Regions from separate parts of the Streptomyces umbrinus genome, predicted to be linked through region 2. Evidence: riboswitches for the same ligand, from Rfam matches in the RefSeq annotation. Region 2 holds a riboswitch; each other region holds the start of a gene.
The links. Region 2 has a riboswitch for cobalamin ahead of QF035_RS39470 (cobalamin biosynthesis protein). Riboswitches for the same ligand answer to the same signal wherever they lie in the genome.
Positions count from the first base shown of each region.

Region 1: linked by a shared signal. The riboswitch ahead of QF035_RS43155 (ABC transporter substrate-binding protein) and the one ahead of QF035_RS39470 (cobalamin biosynthesis protein) in region 2 are both predicted to bind cobalamin.
Region 3: linked by a shared signal. The riboswitch ahead of metE (5-methyltetrahydropteroyltriglutamate--homocysteine S-methyltransferase) and the one ahead of QF035_RS39470 (cobalamin biosynthesis protein) in region 2 are both predicted to bind cobalamin.
Region 4: linked by a shared signal. The riboswitch ahead of QF035_RS18855 (ribonucleoside-diphosphate reductase subunit alpha) and the one ahead of QF035_RS39470 (cobalamin biosynthesis protein) in region 2 are both predicted to bind cobalamin.

Region 1 covers NZ_JAUSZI010000002.1:9,763,496-9,768,732, forward strand. Annotated here, with positions in the region: gene QF035_RS43150 (TIGR03767 family metallophosphoesterase) at 1-811, opposite strand, end outside; cobalamin riboswitch at 984-1,170, shown strand; gene QF035_RS43155 (ABC transporter substrate-binding protein) at 1,238-2,272, shown strand; gene QF035_RS43160 (FecCD family ABC transporter permease) at 2,269-3,282, shown strand; gene QF035_RS43165 (ABC transporter ATP-binding protein) at 3,282-4,196, shown strand; gene QF035_RS43170 (hypothetical protein) at 4,305-5,081, shown strand; gene QF035_RS43175 (SixA phosphatase family protein) at 5,078-5,237, shown strand, end outside.
Region 2 covers NZ_JAUSZI010000002.1:8,937,683-8,942,919, reverse strand. Annotated here, with positions in the region: gene QF035_RS39490 (class II aldolase/adducin family protein) at 290-1,000, opposite strand; gene QF035_RS39485 (lysozyme) at 1,197-1,946, shown strand; gene QF035_RS39480 (inorganic phosphate transporter) at 2,115-3,356, shown strand; gene QF035_RS39475 (hypothetical protein) at 3,369-3,590, shown strand; cobalamin riboswitch at 3,714-3,857, shown strand; gene QF035_RS39470 (cobalamin biosynthesis protein) at 3,956-4,912, shown strand; gene QF035_RS39465 (cobyric acid synthase) at 4,909-5,237, shown strand, end outside.
Region 3 covers NZ_JAUSZI010000002.1:3,078,694-3,083,930, reverse strand. Annotated here, with positions in the region: gene metE (5-methyltetrahydropteroyltriglutamate--homocysteine S-methyltransferase) at 1-1,966, opposite strand, end outside; cobalamin riboswitch at 2,129-2,352, opposite strand; partial or broken gene QF035_RS13610 (3-hydroxybutyryl-CoA dehydrogenase) at 2,364-2,988, opposite strand; partial or broken gene QF035_RS13605 (short-chain fatty acyl-CoA regulator family protein) at 2,974-3,150, shown strand; gene meaB (methylmalonyl Co-A mutase-associated GTPase MeaB) at 3,211-4,197, opposite strand; gene scpA (methylmalonyl-CoA mutase) at 4,203-5,237, opposite strand, start outside.
Region 4 covers NZ_JAUSZI010000002.1:4,322,030-4,327,266, reverse strand. Annotated here, with positions in the region: gene QF035_RS18865 (hypothetical protein) at 1-206, shown strand, start outside; gene QF035_RS18860 (ribonucleotide-diphosphate reductase subunit beta) at 119-1,162, opposite strand; gene QF035_RS18855 (ribonucleoside-diphosphate reductase subunit alpha) at 1,162-3,576, opposite strand; cobalamin riboswitch at 3,716-3,856, opposite strand; gene QF035_RS18850 (GNAT family N-acetyltransferase) at 3,919-4,437, opposite strand; gene QF035_RS18845 (nucleoside hydrolase) at 4,543-5,237, opposite strand, start outside.

The DNA.
Region 1 (5,237 bases), 830 kb from region 2:
CGTCGTCCGGGTGCCAGTAGAGAGGCAGGCCGGAGTTCTGAACGCCTTCGTACACCGACGGATCCCCGCTGTTGGGAGTGATCCTGCCGCCGCTCATCAGCGTGAGGAACCACTCCAGTTCGATCGCGGAGTTGTTGTCGACGTTGTCGCCCGTCGTCATCACGAAGGTGGGCGCGAGGCCGGTGTGCGGGCCCTCGCCGAGTGCGTTCACCTGCTCCACGAGCGCCACCGCCCCCGCCACCGTCAGCGCCTCCTGGGCCCGCCACGCGGCGGGCCTGCGCGACCGCAGGAACTCGGTGCGCAGCGGGTTCTGCACGTCCGTGAGGTGCAGGTCGGTGAACTGCACGAAGCACGCGAGCGGTGTGCGCCGGTCCTGGCGGCCGGTGGCGGCGGGCGCGAGATCTCCGCGTACGACGATGGGCCAACCGGGGCCCGAGACGAGGCGGCGGTAGGTGTCGGCGTGCGCGTGGCCGCTGAGGCGAGCCGTCGTCTCCAGGGTTGTCGCCGCGTACGGGGCCGCGCGTCGCGGCGCCCGGTGCGCCGGCCGTCGGATGGCGAGGGGCGCCTGCGGGGCCGCGCTCTCCGCGGCGGGGAGCGCGGAGGGGGTCGGGCGCTGCCGTGGGAAGAGGGCCGCGGCTCCGCCGGTCGCTCCCGCCGCGACGGCGCCGGACGCGAGCAGAAAGCGACGACGGTTGATCGAGGGTGCGGGTGCGGGTGCGGGTGCGGGTGCGGACGGGGACGGGGACGGGGAAGCGGGTGCGGACGAGGGCGGGGGAGTGGATGCGGTCCCCGCCGTTTCGGTCCCGGTCATGGGGTGGCCCTCCGGTGCCTCCGAGAGACTCAACTAGCGGAACCACTCATTCAGGCCGCGGGGGCAGGGGCGGGGGCAGGGGCGTGGCGTGGCCGTGAACACCGCCGGAACAGGTGGAGCGGCTGCTGGGCCCCGTCCTGCCGGTCCGCCCGCCGGTCCGCGGCACCCGCCGTGATAGCTTGCCGAGGCCAGTCGAACCCATGTACGTGGGTCAGGGAATCCGGTGGGAATCCGGAGCTGACGCGCAGCGGTGAGGGTGACGGGCGGGGCATCGGCCACTGGACCGGTATGACGGTCCGGGAAGGCGCCTCGTCCGGGTGACCCCGAGTCCGAAGACCTGCTGGCGGCCTCCGCGGTCACGCGCCGACGGGGGAGCACCGTACGACCGGGCTCCGCGTTCGAGCCCTCGACGACTGAGGAACTCCCGTGCCCGTCGCACGTCTTGCCCGTCCCGCTGCCCTCGTCCTGTCCGGGGCTCTCCTGCTGACCGGCTGCGGTTCGGGAGATTCGGAGGACTCGTCGTCCGATGCGGACTCCGGGGCCGCCGTCACCCTCGACAACTGCGGACAGACCGTACGCGTCGAGTCCCCGCCGAAGCGGGCCGTCTCCCTCAACCAGGGCACCACCGAGATCATGCTCTCGCTCGGCCTCGCCGACCGCATGGCCGGCACCGCGACCTGGACCGACCCGGTGATGAAGGGCCTGGAGAAGGCGAACGCGAAGGTGGAGCGGATCGCCGACAACAACCCCTCCTTCGAACGGGTCCTGGACGCCGACCCCGACTTCGTCGCCGCCTCGTTCGTGTCGACGCTCGGCAAGGGAGGCGTGGCCACCCGGGAGCAGTTCGAGAAGCTCGGCGTGCCCGCCTACGTCTCGCCGTCCGACTGCGTCGGCAAGGACAACGCCTCGGGCGGCGACGGCTCACGGAAGAAGGCCCTCGGCATCGACGCCGTCTACGGCGAAGTGCGCGACCTGGCCGAGGTGTTCGGCGTCGAGAAGCGGGGCGAGCAACTCGTCGCAGACCTCGAGCGGCGGACGAAGAAGGCCACTTCGGGGATCGACGCCTCCGACGTCACCCTCTTGTACTGGTTCGCCAACTCCGACTCGCCCTACATGGCGGGCTGTTGCGGCGCACCCGGCGTCATCACCCGGACCCTCGGCGCGAAGAACGTCTTCGACGACACACACGAGGAGTGGCCCCAGATCAACTGGGAGACCGTTGCCGACCGCGACCCAGATGTGCTCGTCATCGGCGACCTGACGCGCAAGTCGCAGACCGCCGAGTCCGCGAAGAAGAAGATCGAGTTCCTGGAGTCCGACCCGGTCACCAAGAACATGACCGCCGTCAGGAAGAAGCGGTACGTCCTGCTCAGCGGGCAGGCGATGAACCCGACCATCCGCACGGTCGAGGGCGTCGAGCAAGTCGCCTCCGCCCTGCGGGAGTTCGGGCTCACCGGGTGACACGGCCACGCCTGGGACTGCTCATCGCCGCGGGCGTCGCCCTGCTCCTCGCATCCGCCGCCGTCGCGATCACCGTCGGCCCCGCGGACATCCGGGTCGGCGACGTCTGGTCCGTGGTCGCGTCCCATCTCGGCTGGGGCAGCTCGGAGTTGACCCCGATCCGGGACGGGATCGTCTGGGAGCTGCGCCTGCCGCGCACGCTCCTGGCGGCCGTGTGCGGAGCCGGACTCGCCGTGTGCGGCGCGGTGATGCAGTCCCTGCTGCGCAACCCGCTCGCCGACCCGTTCGTCCTCGGGGTGTCCTCGGGCGCCTCGACCGGCGCCGTGATCGTGGTCGTCCTCGGTGTCGGCGGAGGCCTGGTCTCGGTCTCCGCGGGCGCGTTCCTCGGTGCGGTGCTGTCGTTCGGGCTCGTCCTGCTGCTCAGCCACACTCTGGGCGGGGCGACGGACCGGGTGGTGCTGAGCGGGGTCGCCGCGATGCAGCTCTTCTCCGCGCTCACCTCCTTCGTCGTGATGACCGCCGCGGACGCCGAGACCACCCGCGGGGTGCTGTTCTGGCTGCTCGGTTCGCTGAGCGGGGTCGGCTGGACCGACGTCTGGGTGTGCTTCGCGGTCCTCGCGGTGACACTGCTGGTGTGCCTCGGGTACGCGCGGGCGCTCGACGCGTTCGCCTTCGGCCAGGATGCCGCCGCCACGCTCGGGGTCTCCGTGGCCCGTACGCGACTGGTGCTGCTGTGTGCCACGGCGCTGCTGACCGCCGCGCTAGTCAGTTCGGCCGGCGCGATCGGCTTCGTCGGCCTCGTACTCCCGCATGCGGCAAGGGCGTTGGTGGGGGCGGGGCACGCCCGGCTGCTGCCGGTCACCGCCCTCGCCGGAGCGGTGTTCCTGGTGTGGGTGGACACCCTGGCGCGTACCGTCCTCGATCCCCAGGAGGTACCGGTGGGCGTGGTGACCTCGCTGATCGGCGTACCGGTCTTCGTGCTGGTGCTGTACCGGACGCGGAGGGCGTGATGACGGCGGAGGGCATCAAGAGCACCGAGCACTCACGGGCGCGCGTGCAGGCGGCGTCGGGAACCGAGGACACACAGGCGGCGCCGGGAACCGAGCGCGTGCAGGCGGCGTCGGGAACCGAGGGCGCGCATGCGGCACCCGGAGAGGGCCTCCGCGCTCACCGCGTCACGCGCACCGCCGACGGCCGCGTCATCCTCGACGGCGTCAGCATCATCCCGGCCCCCGGCACCACCGTCGGACTGCTCGGCCCGAACGGCTCAGGCAAGTCCACCCTCCTGCGCCTGCTCGCCGGCGTCCTCGCCCCGGCCTCCGGTGTCGTCACCCTCGACGGCAGCCCCCTCGCCGACCTGGGACGCCGAGACATCGCCCGCCGTGTCGCCGTGGTCGAGCAACAGGCCGACACCCAGGTCGAGTTGAGCGTCCAGGATGTCGTACGGCTCGGCCGCACACCCCATCGCCGCGCCTGGACCCCCGCGTCCGAGGCGGACGAACGGGCCGTACGCGACGCGCTGGACCGCACCGGTCTGACCGGACTCGCCCGCCAGTCCTGGCACACCCTCTCCGGCGGCGAGCGCCAGCGCGTGCAGATCACCCGCGCACTCGCCCAGGAACCCCGCGAACTGCTCCTGGACGAGCCGACCAACCACCTGGACATCCAGCACCAGCTCGACCTGCTGACCCTCGTCACCTCGCTCCCGGTCACCAGCGTCGTCGCCCTGCACGACCTCAACCTCGCGGCGATGTACTGCGATCAGCTCGTGGTCCTGCGCGAGGGGCGTGTCGTGGCCTGCGGCAGCCCGGGCGACATCCTCACGGAAGAGCTCATCGCCGAGGTGTACGGGGTCCGGGCCGCCGTCACACGGGAGGGCCCCGACGACCGGCCGCACGTGCGCTTCCTGGGCACCGTGAGTTGACCGGCGCACCGGCGAATCGTCCTGGCCGCACCGGTGATTCGCGAACACGTGTCCGGAAATGACGTCAGCCTCCCTGCGCCGGACCCCGCACGCGCCTACGCTCACCCCGTGCTGCGTATCACCGACGCCCGAACCGGCGAGCCCACGGACGCCACCCCCGCCCGCAGGGGCCTGACCCGCGTCGAGGCACACGTGCCGCGCCCCGACACCACAGGTCTGCGCGTGCTCCTGGTCGCCGACGTCCTCGTACGCGCCCTGGAGATCAGCGGGACACCCGTCTGGACCGTACTGACCGGCACCGAGGGACGCGAGGAACTCCGGGCCCGCGCCACGGCGCTCGGCATCCGGCCCTTCGAGGACGAGCGCGACAGTGGATCAGGCCTCGGCGAGGCCCAGGTGTTGCGTGTGTGCGCTCCGGAGGCGGGGACGGAGACGGTGGACGGTGCGAAGGGCGCGACCGAGGACGACGACGCGGCGAACGGTCTGCGGGTCGAGGTCGCCCCGGCCGACGCCGAGAGCGAAGTGGCCGACGACGTCGAGCGCGCCTCGGCCCTCCGCCTCGCCCTGCTCGCGTGCCCCCGCCGCGAGCCCCTCCGGCTCGACGAGGCGGCCCTCACCGATGCCGAGGACACCCTGCGGCGCTGGCGGGGCGCCGTCGCCACCTGGGCGACCCGGCCGTCCGGCCCCATCCCCGATCCCGTACGCCAACAGCTGCGCGCCGCCTGGGAGGACGACCTGGACGTGCCCGCCGTACTCGCCGTGCTGCGCAAGGTGGAGACGTCGGGGACCGTCCCGGACGGCGCCCGTTTCGAGACGTACGCCTACGCGGACCGGCTCCTCGGGCTCGAACTCACTCGTGACATCGGCCGCGAGACCCCCTCGTGATCGCGCGCGCCGGAGCGGGTCCGCTGCGCCGCCTGGTCGTCCTGCGGCACGCCAAGTCGGCCTGGCCGGACGACGTCGGCGACCACGAGCGGCCGCTCGCCCCGCGAGGGCGGCGTGACGCCCCGGCCGCCGGCCGCGCGCTGGCCGACATCGACT
Region 2 (5,237 bases):
GGTTCGGTGGGATCACCACGGTCGGCGGGATCGGCGGGATCACCGGGATCCGTGGGATCGGCACCGCCGGGATGGTGGCGTCAACTGCGCGCTGTTGCGGCGGACACTCAGGCACAGCGGCCCACCCGGCCAGGGTCGGCGGCCGCGCCCTGCCGGCGCCCCGCCACCGTCACCGCCCCAACCTCGACCCCGCCAGCGCCCCGCCGCCACCCCAACCTCAACCTCAACCCCGCCAGCGCCCCGCCGCCACCCCAACCTCAACCTCAACCCCGCCAGCGGGCGTGCCCCGTCACCGTCCCTGGCCGTACCCCTCAAGGCGTTCCGCCACCTCCGTGACCTGTTCCCGGGTCAGCAGCGTGGGCGTGTACCCGGGGAGTGATGAGGCGGTCAGCCAGACGCGGCACATCCACTCCAGTTGGGCCGTGCGGTCGTAGGCCTGGGGGAGAGTGGCTCCGTATGTAAGGGTGCCGTGGTTCTGAAGCAGACAGGCGGTGCGGTCCCGGAGGGCTCGGAGCATGTTCTCGGCCAACTTTTCCGTGCCGTACGTGGCGTAGGGGGCCACGCGGACGGGACCGCCGAGCGCGGCGGCCATGTAGTGGATGAGCGGCAGCTCGGTGACGAGGGTCGAGACGGCCGTTGCGTGTACCGCGTGGGTGTGGACGACGGCCCGCGCATCGGTGGTGCGGTAGACCGCCAGATGCATGGGCAGTTCGCTTGTCGGAACGAGCGAACCGAGCACCTGCCGGCCGTCGAGGGAGACCCCGCAGAGGTCCCCGGGGGCCAGCCGGTCGTACGGGACTCCGCTCGGTGTGACCAGGACGGTGTCGCCCACGCGCACCGACACGTTGCCCGAGGTGCCGACGACCAGACCGTCGGCCACCGTCCGGCGGGCCGTCGCCACGAGCTCGTCCCACGCCCGCTGCAGCGCCTCCCGCGCCGGGGGCGCGTCCCGCTCCCCCGCGCCCCGTCCGTCCCCTGTGTCCCGCCGCTGTTCAGCCATGCCGCGATCCTGCCAGCCGCGCAGCTCAACCCCGGGACGGGCGGGGCACTTCAGGCCGCGACCGACGCATCCGAAAGGTCGCACAAGGGCATGAATCGCCTGCCGGGAACGAATGACCGGCATGCGACGGGCTTTCAGGGATCTTCCAGTAATCTCTGGGAGATTTTTCGTGCACGTCGCCATTCCGGGGGGAAACATGGCTCGTGATCGCAAACCGTCCCGTCAGCGCGCCCGATTCGTCGCCGCCTCCGTGGCGACACTGGCGCTCGGCGGCACCGCTCTCGTGGAGGTGCCGGCCTCGGCGGCCGCCAAGCCCAAGGGCCACGACGTGTCCTCGCACCAGAAGAACGTCAACTGGTCGAGCGCCAAGAGCAAAGGCGCCAAGTTCGTGTATGTGAAGGCCACCGAGTCGCACACGTACCGCAATCCGTACTACAACCAGCAGTACAACGGGGCGCGCGGCGCGGGCATCATCCGCGGGGCGTACCACTTCGCCCTGCCGCACAAGTCCTCGGGGACGACGCAGGCCGCGTACTTCTTGCGCAACGGCGGCGGCTGGCGCGCGGACGGCTGGACGCTGCCGCCCGCGCTGGACATCGAATACAACCCGTACGGCAAGAAGAAGTGCTACGGCCTGAGCAAGAGCAGGATGGTCAGCTGGATCAAGGCCTTCAGCAACGAGGTGAAGCGGCAGACCGGCCGTCGGCCGGTGATCTACACCAACTACAACTGGTGGAAGATGTGCACGGGCAACAGCGCCGCGTTCGCCGCGAACCATCCGCTGTGGCTGGCCCGGTACAGCTCGACGGCGGGGTCGCTGCCGTCCGGCTGGAACTTCTGGACCTTCTGGCAGTACGACAACGGCGGCAGCCTGCCGGGTGACCAGAATCTCTTCAACGGATCCCTGAATCAGCTCAGGGCGTTCGCGAGGGGACAGCAGGGGTAGCGGACCCCGGAATTCCGCCTCTGTTCGAGACCTCTCGCCGCCACTCCGACACAAGTGGAGTGATGGCACCTCTATCGCGCCACCCCGCTGCCCCCCTCAGTTCATCTTCCGTTCATCCAGGTTGCCTACGGTCCCTGTGCTACTGACGTCCAAGAGAAGCCTGGGTAAATGGAACACATCACGCTCCTCCTCGGAATCGTGATCGTTACCGCTCTCGTGTTCGATTTCACGAACGGTTTCCACGACACAGCCAACGCGATGGCGACGACCATCTCGACCGGTGCCCTGAAGCCCAAGACGGCGGTGGCCATGTCCGCCGTACTGAACCTCGTCGGTGCGTTCCTCTCCGTGGAGGTCGCCAGGACGATCTCCGGCGGCCTCATCAACGAAGAGGGCATCCGCACCGAAGTGATCTTCGCGGCGCTCGTCGGCGCCATTCTGTGGAACCTGCTGACCTGGCTCCTGGGTCTGCCCTCCAGTTCCTCCCACGCACTGTTCGGCGGCCTGATCGGCGCCGCGGTCATGTCGGCCGGCTGGTCGTCGGTGAACGGTTCGACCGTCGTCACCAAGGTCCTGCTCCCCGCGATCGCCGCGCCGCTGGTGGCCGGGCTCGCCGCGATGCTCGCCACCCGGCTGACGTACCGGATCAGCAGCAAGGCCGGTGAGCAGGCGACCTCCAAGGGCTACCGCGCCGGTCAGATCACCTCCGCGGGCCTGGTCTCGCTGGCCCACGGCACGAACGACGCGCAGAAGACCATGGGCATCATCACGCTCGCCCTGGTCACCGGCGGTGTGATCGCGCCCGGGTCGAACCCTCCCCTGTGGGTCATCGTCTCGGCCGGTATCGCCATCGCGCTCGGCACCTACCTGGGCGGCTGGCGCATCATCCGCACCATGGGCAAGGGCCTCACCGACCTCGCGCCGCCGCAGGGCTTCGCCGCCCAGACCAGCGCCGCGACGGTCATCCTGGCCTCCTCGCACCTCGGCTTCTCGCTCTCCACCACCCAGTCCTGCTCCGGCGCCGTGATGGGTTCGGGCCTCGGCCGCAAGGGCGGCGTCGTCCGCTGGTCGACCGCGACCCGCATGTTCGTCGCCTGGGGCCTCACGCTTCCCGCCGCCGGTCTGGTCGGCGCGGGCGCCGAGTTCCTCACCAAGCAGGGCACCTGGGGCATCGTCCTCACCGGCGCGCTGCTGATCGCGGGCTCGGCGGTCATCTGGACGCTCTCCCGCCGCCAGCCCGTCACCGTCGACAACGTGAACGACGTCAACGGCGAGCCCGCCGGCGTCGTGACCACCGCCATCGCCGCCGTCACCCCGCCGCCGGCGGGCACGGTCGCCGCGGCCGACGAACTCAAGACCACCATCCCGGGCCCGGACGCCACCGAGCCCGCCCGCCCGGCCACGGTGTAAGGAACCCACAGCATGAAGATCGACTGGGCAGCCCTCGGCTCCGTCTTCGGAGTCAGCCTCATCGTCACCGTCGCCCTCGTGGGCCTCTTCACCCTCGGCATCGTCGGCCTCTCCAAGCGCGAGTCCGCCTCCGCCCAGGGCGACACCGCGACCCTCGCGGTCACGGGCGCGTACGCCTGCTTCGCCGCGTGCGCGGCAGCGGTGGTGTACGGGATCTATCTGATCGTCGCCTGACGCGTCCGGCACCTCCCGTCCCGCACGACTCCGCCCCGCCGACCCTCCGGTCGGCGGGGCGGAGTCGTGTCCGTGTGTGGGCCTCAGCACACTCTCCCGTCGCAGGTCAACGGCAAGTTGACGGGTGTTCGTGGGCGTGGTGGACTGCCGGAGCCATGTACGGCGGCAGGAGAGGAAGCCGGTGTGAATCCGGCGCGGTCCCGCCACTGTTACCGGGGAATCGATACCCCGGGAGCCAGGAACTCTCGCCGTCGGTCTCGTCGAACCAGGGCGTGGACACCCTGAGTGAGGACAAATCGCCATGCGCGGCTGCCCAAGTGCCTTTCGAGCGACGGTTGTGCCCGACCTGACGGTCGGCTGAACCGATGCGTGCCGATCGCGTCTTCGCGTACGGCGCCGCCGCCGGCCTTCTCGGTGACCTGCTGCTCGGCGATCCCCGCCGGGGGCATCCGGTCGCCGCGTTCGGGCGGGCCGCGGGTGCCGTGGAGCGGGTGCTGTGGCGGGACCACCGGGGGTGGGGCGCGCTGCACACCGCCGTGTGTGCCGGCGGTGCCACCGGGCTCGCCGCGCTCGCCGGCCGTTCCGTGCGTGGCTCGCGTGCCGCGTCCGTCGCCTTGACCGCCGCCGCCACCTGGTCCGTCGTCGGCGGGACTTCACTCGGGCGGGAGGCCCGGGCCATCGGCGGGGCGCTCGCCGCCGGGGACATCGAGGTGGCCCGGGAACGGCTGCCCCACCTGTGCGGGCGGGATCCGCAGGCACTGGACGCCGACGGGATCGCCAGGGCCGTCGTCGAGTCCGTCGCCGAGAACACCTCCGACGCCGTCGTGGGCGCCCTCGTGTGGGGTGCCGCGGCCGGTGTGCCGGGGCTCGTCGGGTTCCGTGCCGTGAACACGCTCGACGCCATGGTCGGGCACAGGTCCGCCAAGTACCGGCGGTACGGCTGGGCTTCCGCACGGCTCGACGACGTCGCGGGGTGGCCGGGAGCGCGGCTCACCGCCGTCCTCGCGACCGCCGCGGGCAGCGATCCGCGAGGGGCCGTACGCGCCTGGCGTGCCGACGCCGTCAAGCACCCGAGCCCCAACGCCGGGCCCGTCGAGGCCTCGTTCGCTGGGGCGCTCGGCGTGCGGCTGGGCGGGACGCTCTCGTACGCCGGGAGGGTCGAGCACCGGCCCGTACTGAATGGTGGTGGGCGGGCCGTGGAGGTCGGGGACATCGAGCGGGCCGTACGGCTCTCGCGGCGCGTGGGCTGGCTCGCGCTCGGCGTGAGTGTCGCCGGGCGGCTCCTCGTCAACGGCCTTCGCACGAAGGGGCGTACGTCATGAGCGGGGGAACGGGCGGGGGCACAGGCGGCGGGCTGCTCGTCGCCGGTACCACCTCCGACGCGGGCAAGAGCGTCGTGACCGCCGGGATCTGCCGGTGGCTGGTGCGGCGCGGTGTCAAGGTCGCGCCCTTCAAGGCGCAGAACATGTCGCTCAATTCGTTCGTCACCCGCGAGGGCGCCGAGATCGGGCGGGCGCAGGCCATGCAGGCGCAGGCCGCGCGCGTGGAGCCCACCGCGCTCATGAATCCCGTGCTGCTCAAGCCCGGCAGCGACCGCAGCAGCCAGGTCGTCCTCATGGGCAAGCCCGTCGGGGAGATGAGCGCCCG
Region 3 (5,237 bases), 5.9 Mb from region 2:
GGGTGTGGATCTGGGTGTCCGGCCGGACCCCGGCGGTGGTGAGCCGGAACGCCTCGGTGGCCCACGCCAGATAGCCGGGGCGGTCGGCGGCGCGCAGCGGCAGCGTCTCGCGCAGCGCGGGTTCGTCGACCTGGATGACCGAAGTCCCGGCCACCTCAAGGTCGTTGACCTCGTCGCGCAGGGCGAGGGCGACCTGTCGGGCGGTGTCGCCGAGCGGCTGGTCGTCGCGGACGAAGGACCAGGCGAGCATGGTGACCGGCCCCGTGAGCATGCCCTTGACGGGGCGCCGGGTCAGGGACTGGGCGTACGTCGTCCAGCGCACCGTCATCGGTTCGGGGCGGGAGAGGTCGCCGGCCAGGATCGGCGGACGGACGTAACGGGTGCCGTAGGACTGCACCCAGCCGTGCTGCGTCGCGAGGTACCCCGTCAGCTGCTCGGCGAAGTACTGGACCATGTCGTTGCGTTCGGCCTCGCCGTGGACGAGGACGTCCAGGCCGGTCTTCTCCTGGAAGGAGATCGTCTCCTGGATCTCGGCCCTGATGCGCTCCTCGTAGCCGGCCGTGTCGATACGCCCGGCCCGCAGGTCGGCGCGAGCGACGCGCAGTTCGGCGGTCTGCGGGAAGGAGCCGATGGTGGTGGTCGGCAGGAGGGGCAGACCGAGGTGGGCACGCTGTGCGCTGGCGCGTTCGCCGTACGGCTGGGAGCGGCGGGCGTCGGCGTCCGTGACCGCACCGACCCGCGTCCGCACGGCCGGGTCACGGGTGATGGGCGAGTTCGCGCGGGAGGCCAGGGCGGCCCGGTTGGCGGCGAGTTCGCCGGTGATCGCGCCTGTGCCCTGGGCGAGACCCTTGGCGAGGGTGACGATCTCGGCCGTCTTCTGCCGGGCGAAGGCGAGCCAGCGCAGGATCTGCGGCTCGATGTCCCGTTCGGCGGTGGCATCGAGCGGCACGTGGAGCAGCGAGCAGGACGCGGCCGCGTCGACCCGGTCGGCCAGCCCGAGCAGGGTGCCGAGCGTGGCGAGGGACTTGGTGAGGTCGTTGACCCAGATGTTGCGGCCGTTGACCACGCCCGCGACCAGGCGCTTGCCGGGCAGTCCGCCCACGGCGGCGAGCGCGTCCAGGTTGGCGGCGGCCGCCTCGGTGAAGTCGAGAGCGAGACCCTCGACCGGGGCCTTGGCCAGCACCGGCAACGCGTCGCCGAGCCGGTCGAAGTAGGAGGCGACCAGCAGCTTCGGACGGTCGGTGAGCGCGCCGAGGTCACGGTAGGAGCGCGTGGCCGCGTTGAGTTCGGCGGGCGTACGGTCCTGGACCAGCGCCGGTTCGTCGAGCTGCACCCACTCCGCGCCCGCCGCCCGCAGATCGGAGAGAACCTCGGCGTACACCGGCAGCAGCCGGTCCAGCAGCGTCAGCGGGTCGAAGTCGGCTGCCACACCGGGCGCGGGCTTGGCGAGCAGCAGATAGGTGACGGGTCCGACGAGGACCGGCCGGGCGGCAAGGCCCAGGTCGAGGGCTTCGCGGAGCTCGGCGACCTGCTTGGCGGAGTCGGCCGTGAAGACGGTGTCCGGGCCCAACTCCGGGACCAGGTAGTGGTAGTTGGTGTCGAACCACTTCGTCATCTCCAGCGGCGCCACGTCCTGGGTGCCGCGGGCCATCGCGAAGTAGCCGTCGAGCGCGTCGGCCTCGACCGCGGCGCGGTGGCGCCCGGGGATCGCGCCGACCATGACGCTGGTGTCGAGGACATGGTCGTAGTACGAGAAGTCGCCGGTCGGCACTTCGTGGATGCCGGCCTCGGCAAGCTGCCGCCAGTTGGTGCGGCGCAGTTCGGCGGCGGTGGCCCGGAGGGCGTCGGCGTCGACGCGACCCTTCCAGTACCCCTCGATCGCCTTCTTCAGTTCCCGGCCACTGCCCTGACGGGGGTAGCCGTACACGGTGGCCCGTGCCGCCGCGGCTGCGGACTTCGATGTCACGGAACTCTCCTTCGCGAGATGTCTCCCTGAGATCCCGGGACGGACGTGAGCGCGAAGGGGTGACGCACCCGGCAGAGACACCTCGCGCGGCAAGGCGCGGTCGTCCGCCGGATATGTACGCCGACCCGCCCACGAGGTCACCGGGATGTCCGTACGCGATCGGTCACGTACGGGCAGATGGCAGGTCTTCGGACTCGCGAGCACGCCCTCCGTACGGAGGACACCTACTGGCCGTCGCTTCCCAGGTCCCGCTTCTCGGGGCCCAGTGCGTATGACGGCGGTCGTTCCCGCTCACCGCTGCGGGGCAGTCCCGGATTCCCACCGGGTTCCCTCTTGCGACGCATCCCGCCTGGCGGACGGGGCGAACCAGCTGCACAGGTCAGCCTATGCCCTGCCGTCAACTGCCTGGCTGCCGGACGGCGTCGTACACCTGGAACCCGCGGCCCGTCTTACGGCCCAACAGCCCTGCCTCGACCATCCGTTGGAGCAGCGGGGCGGAGCGTACAGGGGTTCCCTGAACTCGTCGTAGAGGGATTCCGCGATCGAGGCGACGGGTCGAGGCCGATCAGGCCCGCCGGCTTCAGCGGTCCCATGGGGTGGGCCCAGCCGAGTTCCATGCCCGCGTCGATGTCGATGGCGGTGGCGGTGGCGAAACCGGACTCGGCCATGCGGACCGCGGCCGGCACATAGGGGATGAGCAGGGCGTTGACGACGAAGCCCGCCCGGTCCCGCGCGTGGACCACGGTCTTGCCGAGGACCCGCGTGGCGAAGTCCTCGACGGCTTCGACCGTCCCGGGGGCGGTGTGGAGCGAGGCCACGATCTCCACCAGCGGCAGGACGGGAACGGGGTTGAAGAAGTGCAGTCCGACGACCCTGTCTGCGCGCCCCGTCGCCATGCCCAGCCGCATGATCGGGAGCGACGAGGTGTTGGTCGCGAGTATCGCCCCGGGATCCTCGACGATCTTGTCCAGCGCCGCGAATATCTCGGTCTTGGCGTCCGCGTTCTCCACGACGGCCTCGACCTCGACAGCGCCTCCGCGGCCACCCCCATCGGCATGGGCTGCCGTGTCTGCGAGCGCCTCGACTGCCCCCAGCGCGCCGCACCGCCCCTGGGGCGGCCGCTGCGGATCGACCAGAACAGCAGCACGTTCGTCCCGTACCCGGTGGCGCACCGGCCGGAGTGAACACGCGTTGCGCACGCTCACTCCGACGTGTTGCCGCTCAGTCCGGCCTGGTCCGGCGGCTCAGTCCGTCTCGCCGCCGAACGCCCGCAGAATGCGCTCGGCGGCGAGTGTGGCCGTCAACTCGCCGTCCCTGACCCGCTGTTCGAGACCGGGCCCGAGGGCGCGTACGGCGGGGTCGGCGTTCAGGCGGCCGAGGAGTTCGTCGCGCACCATCGTCCAGGTCCAGTCGACCTGCTGGTCACGGCGCTTGGTGGCCAGGCGGCCGGTCGAGTCGAGGAGCGCGCGGTGCTGTTCGAGGCGCTCCCAGACCGTGTCCAGGCCGGTCGACTCACGGGCGCTGCAACTCAGCACCGGTGGTGTCCAGGCGGCGTCGGCGGGATGCATCAGCCGCAGTGCGCCCGCCAACTCCCTTGCCGCGCTCCGGGCTTCGCGCTCGTGGGGTCCGTCCGCCTTGTTGACGGCGATCACGTCGGCCAGCTCCAGGACGCCCTTCTTGATGCCCTGCAACTGGTCCCCGGTCCGGGCGAGGGTGAGGAGCAGGAAGGAGTCGACCATGTTCGCGACGGCGGTCTCGGACTGGCCGACACCGACCGTCTCCACGAGTACGACGTCGTAGCCGGCCGCCTCCATCACCACGATCGACTCCCGGGTCGCCTTCGCGACTCCGCCGAGCGTGCCCGCGGTCGGGGACGGCCGGATGAAGGCCGCCGGATCGACGGCCAGGCGTTCCATCCGGGTCTTGTCGCCCAGGATGGACCCGCCCGTCCGGCTCGACGACGGGTCGACGGCGAGCACCGCGACCCGGTACCCGAGCGAGGTGAGCAGCGTGCCGAACGCGTCGATGAACGTCGACTTGCCCACGCCCGGCACACCGCTGATGCCGATCCGCCGCGCGTTCCCGCTGTGCGGCAGCAGCTCGGTCAGCAACTCCTGTGCCATCGCGCGGTGTTGTGGCCTCGTCGACTCGACGAGCGTGATGGCGCGCGCCACCAGCGCCCGCTTCCCGTCGAGCACGCCCTTCACATAGGTGTCGAGGTCGATCGCCATGGGGCTCAGAGGCCGTGGCCGAGGTCGGTGGTCAGGCGCTCGACCAGGTCGTACGCCGCGTCCGGAATCACCGTCCCGGGCGGGAAGACGGCAGCGGCGCCCATCTCGATCAGCGTGGGCACGTCCTGCGGCGGAATCACCCCGCCGACCACGATCATGATGTCCTCGCGCCCCTCCTCCGCGAGCGACTCCCTGAGCGCCGGTACGAGGGTCAGGTGCCCCGCGGCCAGCGAGGAGACACCGACGATGTGCACGTCCGCCTCGACGGCCTGGCGGGCCACCTCGCCGGGGGTCTGGAACAGCGGGCCGACGTCCACGTCGAAGCCGAGGTCGGCGAAGGCGGTCGCGATCACCTTCTGGCCGCGGTCGTGCCCGTCCTGGCCCATCTTGGCGACCAGGATGCGCGGACGGCGCCCCTCGGCCTCCTCGAAGGACTCCACCAGCGTGCGCGTGCGCTCGACGGACGGGGACGCGCCGGCTTCGTTGCGGTACACACCGGAGATCGTATGGATCTGACTCGCGTGCCGCCCGTACACCTTCTCCAGGGCGTCGGAGATCTCCCCGACGGTGGCCTTCGCGCGGGCCGCGTTCACGGCGAGTTCCAGCAGGTTGCCCTCACCGCCCGCAGCCCGGGTCAGGGCGTCCAGCGAGTCCTGGCAGGCCCGCTCGTCACGCTCCGCACGCAGCCGCCGCAGCTTCTCGATCTGCTGGGTGCGTACGGAGGAGTTGTCGACCTTGAGGACGTCGATCTGCTCGTCGGTCTCCACGCGGTACTTGTTCACGCCGATCACCGGCTGGCGCCCGGAGTCGATGCGCGCCTGGGTGCGGGCCGCGGCCTCCTCGATGCGCAGCTTGGGGATGCCCGCGTCGATGGCCTTGGCCATACCGCCCGCCGCCTCGACCTCCTCGATGTGCTGCCAGGCCCGGCGCGCGAGGTCGTACGTCAGCTTCTCGATGTACGCGCTGCCGCCCCACGGGTCGATCACCCGGGTGGTGCCGGACTCCTGCTGGATCAGCAGCTGCGTGTTGCGGGCGATGCG
Region 4 (5,237 bases), 4.6 Mb from region 2:
CAATGCTCTTCGTCCTCGGAATCCTGGTCCTGCTCGTCCTCCCCTCGGTGATCGGCATCGTGCGCGACCGGCGCATCGACCGTCAGCTCAGGGAGGCCGAGCAGGGACACCGCAAGGATCAGAAGTCCTCGTCGAAGCCGACCGAACCCTCCACGGCCACCTGGTACGCCGAAGGCCGGCGCTCGAAGAAGTTGGTCAGCTCCTGAACGCCCTGCAGCTCCATGAACGAGAAGGGGTTCTCGGAGCCGTACACCGGAGCGAAGCCGAGGCGCGTCAGGCGCTGGTCGGCGACACACTCCAGGTACTGCCTCATCGAGTCGGTGTTCATGCCCGGAAGGCCGTCACCGCACAGGTCGCGCGCGAACTGCAGCTCGGCCTCGACGGCCTCCCGGAGCATGTCGGTGACCTGCTCCTGGAGCAGGTCGTCGAAGAGCTCCGGCTCCTCCTTGCGGACGGTGTCCACGACCTCGAAGGCGAAGCTCATGTGCATCGTCTCGTCGCGGAACACCCAGTTGGTGCCCGTCGCCAGACCGTGCAGCAGACCCCGGCTGCGGAACCAGTAGACGTACGCGAAGGCACCGTAGAAGAACAGCCCCTCGATGCACGCGGCGAAGCAGATGAGGTTGAGCAGGAAACGGCGGCGGTCGGCCTGGGTCTGCAGGCTGTCCAGCTTCTCGACCTCGTTGATCCACTTGAAGCAGAACTCGGCCTTCTCGCGGATGGAGGGGATGCTCTCCACCGCGTCGAAGGCGGCCGCCCTGTCCTCCGGGTCGGGGAGGTAGGTGTCCAGCAGCGTCAGATAGAACTGGACGTGCACGGCCTCCTCGAAGAGCTGACGGCTCAAGTACAGCCGCGCCTCGGGGGAGTTGATGTGCTTGTAGAGCGTCAGTACCAGGTTGTTCGACACGATCGAGTCGCCCGTCGCGAAGAACGCGACCAGCCGGCCGATCATGTGCTGCTCGCCCGCTGACAGCTTCGCCAGGTCGGTGACGTCCGAGTGGAGGTCGACCTCCTCGACGGTCCAGGTGTTCTTGATCGCGTCCCGGTAGCGCTCGTAGAAGTCCGGGTAGCGCATGGGGCGCAGGGTCAGTTCGAAGCCCGGGTCGAGCAGGTTCTTCTGGATCTTTTCGGTCTTCTCTGTGTTCTCGGGAGCGGTGGTCATTACTGGCAGGCCTCGCAGGACTCGGGGTTCTCAAGGGAGCAGGCGACGGCGTCCTCGTCGGGAGTCGCCTGTACGGGAACGGCGGCGGCCGCGGCCGTGGAGGAACCCGCGGCACGGGCGATGCGCGTCGCCGGGCGCGAGCGCAGGTAGTACGTCGTCTTCAGCCCCGACTTCCAGGCGTACGCGTACATCGAGGAGAGCTTGCCGATGGTCGGCGTCTCCAGGAACAGGTTCAGCGACTGGGACTGGTCCAGGAACGGGGTCCGGGCGGCGGCCATGTCGATCAGGTCGCGCTGAGGGATCTCCCACGCCGTGCGGTACAGATCGCGCACGTCCTGCGGCACCCAGGTGAAGCCCTGCACCGAGCCGTTCGACTCGCGCAGCGCCTCCCGGGTCTGCGCGTCCCACACGCCGAGCTTCTTCAGCTCCGCCACCAGGTAGGAGTTGACCTGGAGGAACTCGCCGGAGAGGGTCTCGCGCTTGAAGAGGTTGGAGACCTGCGGCTCGATGCACTCGTAGACGCCCGCGATGGACGCGATCGTCGCGGTGGGCGCGATCGCGAGCAGCAGCGAGTTGCGCATGCCGACCGAGGTGATCCGCTCCCGCAGCGCCGCCCAGCGCTCCGGCCAGTTCAGCTCCACGTCGTAGTGGTCGGGGTGCAGCACGCCCTGCGCGGTACGGGTCTTCTCCCAGGCGGGCAGCGGGCCGTTGCGCTCGGCGAGATCGGCAGACGCCTCGTACGCGGCGAGCATGACGCGCTCGGCGATACGGGTGGAGAGTGCCTTGGCCTCGGCGGAGTCGAAGGGCAGCCGCAGCTTGAAGAAGACGTCCTGCAGACCCATCGCTCCCAGGCCCACCGGCCGCCACTTGGCGTTGGAGCGGCCCGCCTGCTCGGTCGGATAGAAGTTGATGTCGACGACCCGGTCGAGGAAGGTGACGGCCGTACGGACGGTCGCGTCCAGCCGCTCCCAGTCGATGACGTCGGTGGCCCCGGGGTCCGTGTCCACGAACGCGCCGAGGTTGACCGATCCGAGGTTGCAGACCGCCGTCTCGCCGTCGTCCGTGACCTCCAGGATCTCCGTGCAGAGGTTGGAGGAGTGGACCGTGTGGCCCGGCAGCGCGGTCTGGTTGGCCGTGCGGTTGGCGGCGTCCTTGAAGGTCATCCAGCCGTTGCCGGTCTGCGCGAGGGTGCGCATCATGCGGCCGTACAGATCGCGGGCCGGGATCGTCTTCTTGGCGAGGCCCCGGTCCTCCGCCTTGCGGTAGGCGGCGTCGAACTCCTCGCCCCACAGGTCGACCAGCTCAGGCACGTCGGCCGGCGAGAACAGCGACCACACGCGGTCCTCGTTCACCCGCCGCATGAACTCGTCCGGGATCCAGTGCGCGAGGTTCAGGTTGTGCGTACGCCGGGCGTCCTCACCGGTGTTGTCGCGCAGCTCCAGGAACTCCTCGATGTCGGAGTGCCAGGTCTCCAGGTAGACCGCGGCCGCGCCCTTGCGCCGGCCGCCCTGGTTCACGGCGGCGACCGAGGCGTCGAGCGTCTTGAGGAACGGGACGATGCCGTTCGAGTGCCCGTTCGTCCCGCGGATCAGGGAACCGCGCGAGCGCACACGGGAGTACGCGATGCCGATGCCGCCCGCGTGCTTCGAGAGACGGGCCACCTGGTGGTAGCGGTCGTAGATGGAGTCCAGCTCGTCCAGCGGGGAGTCGAGGAGGTAGCAGGACGACATCTGAGGGTGCCGCGTACCGGAGTTGAAGAGCGTGGGGGAGGACGGCAGGTAGTCGAGGCGGCTCATCAGCCGGTACAGGGCGGCCACTTCGTCGACGGACCTGGCCGAGTCGTCCTCGGCCAGCCCGCTCGCCACGCGCAGCATGAAGTGCTGGGGCGTCTCGATGACGGACCGCGTGATCGGGTGCCGCAGCAGATACCGGCTGTGCAGCGTGCGCAGGCCGAAGTAGCCGAAGCGGTCGTCGCCCTCGAGGTCGATCAGCGCGTCCAGACGGGCCGCGTGGGTCCGTACGAACTCGGCGGTGCGGTCGGCGATCAGGCCCTCGCGGTGGCCGACCGCGACGGACTCGGAGAAGGACCTGACCCCCTGCGAGGCGGCCTCCTCGGCGATGCCGATCGTCAGCAGGCGGGCGGCCAGCTTCGAGTACACGGGGTCCTCGGAGATCAGGCCCGCGGCCGCCTCAGTGGCCAGCTCGCGCAGCTCCGCGGTGATCCCGTCGGCCCCCACGGAGGACCGGCCGCGCAGCGCGGCGGCGGCGACCCTGCCGGGATCGGCGTCGGGAAGGTCGGCGGTGAGGTCGGTCAGGGTCCGCAGCAACACGGTTCCCGGTCCGTCGGCCTCGGCCCTGTCCTGCTGGTACTGGGGCGCTTTCGCTGAGACCGGATCGGCTGGCGCGATGGTCACGTGGGGCTCTCCCTCGCTCGGCACGGGGCCTGCGGGGAGGGGGGTTCGGGGCACACGGGGGTACACGCTCTGCGCAGCGGTACGCCGCGTCCACCGGCCCACTCCGCGAGGCCCGGACGTCATGGCACCCGGGCCGGGTGGCCTGGGCACGCTGTCGGCAGGTCCTCGGACTGACCAGGCGCACGGCTCTCCTCCGGGGACAGACATGCACAAGTACACCGTTGCGGGACAGTTCCGGATTCGCACCGGATTCCCCTGCGGCGACAGCGAGCATGAGCATACATCTTGTGCCGGGCTCGGGAAGCACCCCCACATGTTGTGTCGTGTCGGCTTCGGAGGGTGTCAGAGTGTCAACTCGTAGGTGAGCAGCATGATGTCGTCGAGGTCCGGGATCGGGTTCCAGTCGCGGTCGGGGGCGCGGGTGAAGCCGAGGCGTCCGTAGATGCGATGGGCGCTGTGCATGGTGCGCTGGGTGGACAGCACGACGCGTACGCAGCCGTCCGTGGCCCGGGCGCGGTCGACGCAGGCGCGTACGAGGGCCTCGCCCGCCCCGTGCCCGCGGGCCTCCTTGGCGACCGCCAGCATCCGTATCTCGGCCTCACCCTCGCGCGCGATGTCGGCCATCGGCCCGCCGGACGGGACGAAGGTCACGCCGCCGACGACCCGCTCGCCCGCTCCTGCCCCCACGACGGCCACCAGCACGTCGGCGGCCGCGGCCCGCTTCGCGACGTCCCGCAGCTCGCCCAGATACTCGTCGCTCTCCCCGAAGTCGAGGAGCCCGTCCCCGAGATAGGCCTGCGCGGTTATCTCTCCCACAGCCTCGTACTCCTCGGGCCTCGCCCGCCTGATCAGGATGTCCATGCTCGGCAGTGTGCCCGAGGGGTACGGCGCGGGGCTGCCGAGTTTTTCCCGCACCGGTTGCCCGGGGGCGTCGCGCCGGTGCCAGGGACGTCCGAGGGGGCGGGCTCAGGCCATGGCCGGCCACTGCGGCAGGGTCGTGACGAAGTCCTTCGTGAAGTCGCGCGGGCCCGGGCCGAGGGCCACGCGGCCCGTGTGGCGGGTGCGGGCGGTCAGGGCGGGCGACTCGGTGTAGTAGTTCCGCTCGGCGGCCGAGGGGACGAACACGGTCTGGCCGCGGGTGAGTTCGCTGGAGCACTCGACCACGACGGCTCCCTCCGCGAGCGTCACGAACGACTCGTCCGCGCACACGCCCACGGCGAGCGGGTCGTGCAACGGGCAGGAGTCGCCTCCGCCGTGGCGGCGGTAGGAGTCGGTGTAGACCCGCAGCAGCCGGGCCGCGAGCGCCGCACCCGCTCCCGCCGCCTCCAGCGCGGCGAGGTCGGCGGGGCCGAAGAGCCAGCGGTGCGAGGCGTCCAGATCGACCATGGTGAACGGGATGCCGGAGGAGAGCACCACCTCGGCGGCGTCCGGGTCCGCCCACATGTTGAACTCGGCGACCGGGGTGATGTTGCCCGGCACCTGCGCGTTGCCGCCCATGAACACGAACTTCTTCACGCGCCGGGCGAAGACCGGGTCCTCCAGGAGCGCGATGGCCACGTTGGTGAGCGGGCCGGTGGCGCAGACGGTCAACTCGCCCTCGTGCTCCCGGGAGAGGCGCAGCAGCGCCTGTGCGGAGGACTCCGTCAGGTGCGCGGCGGTCG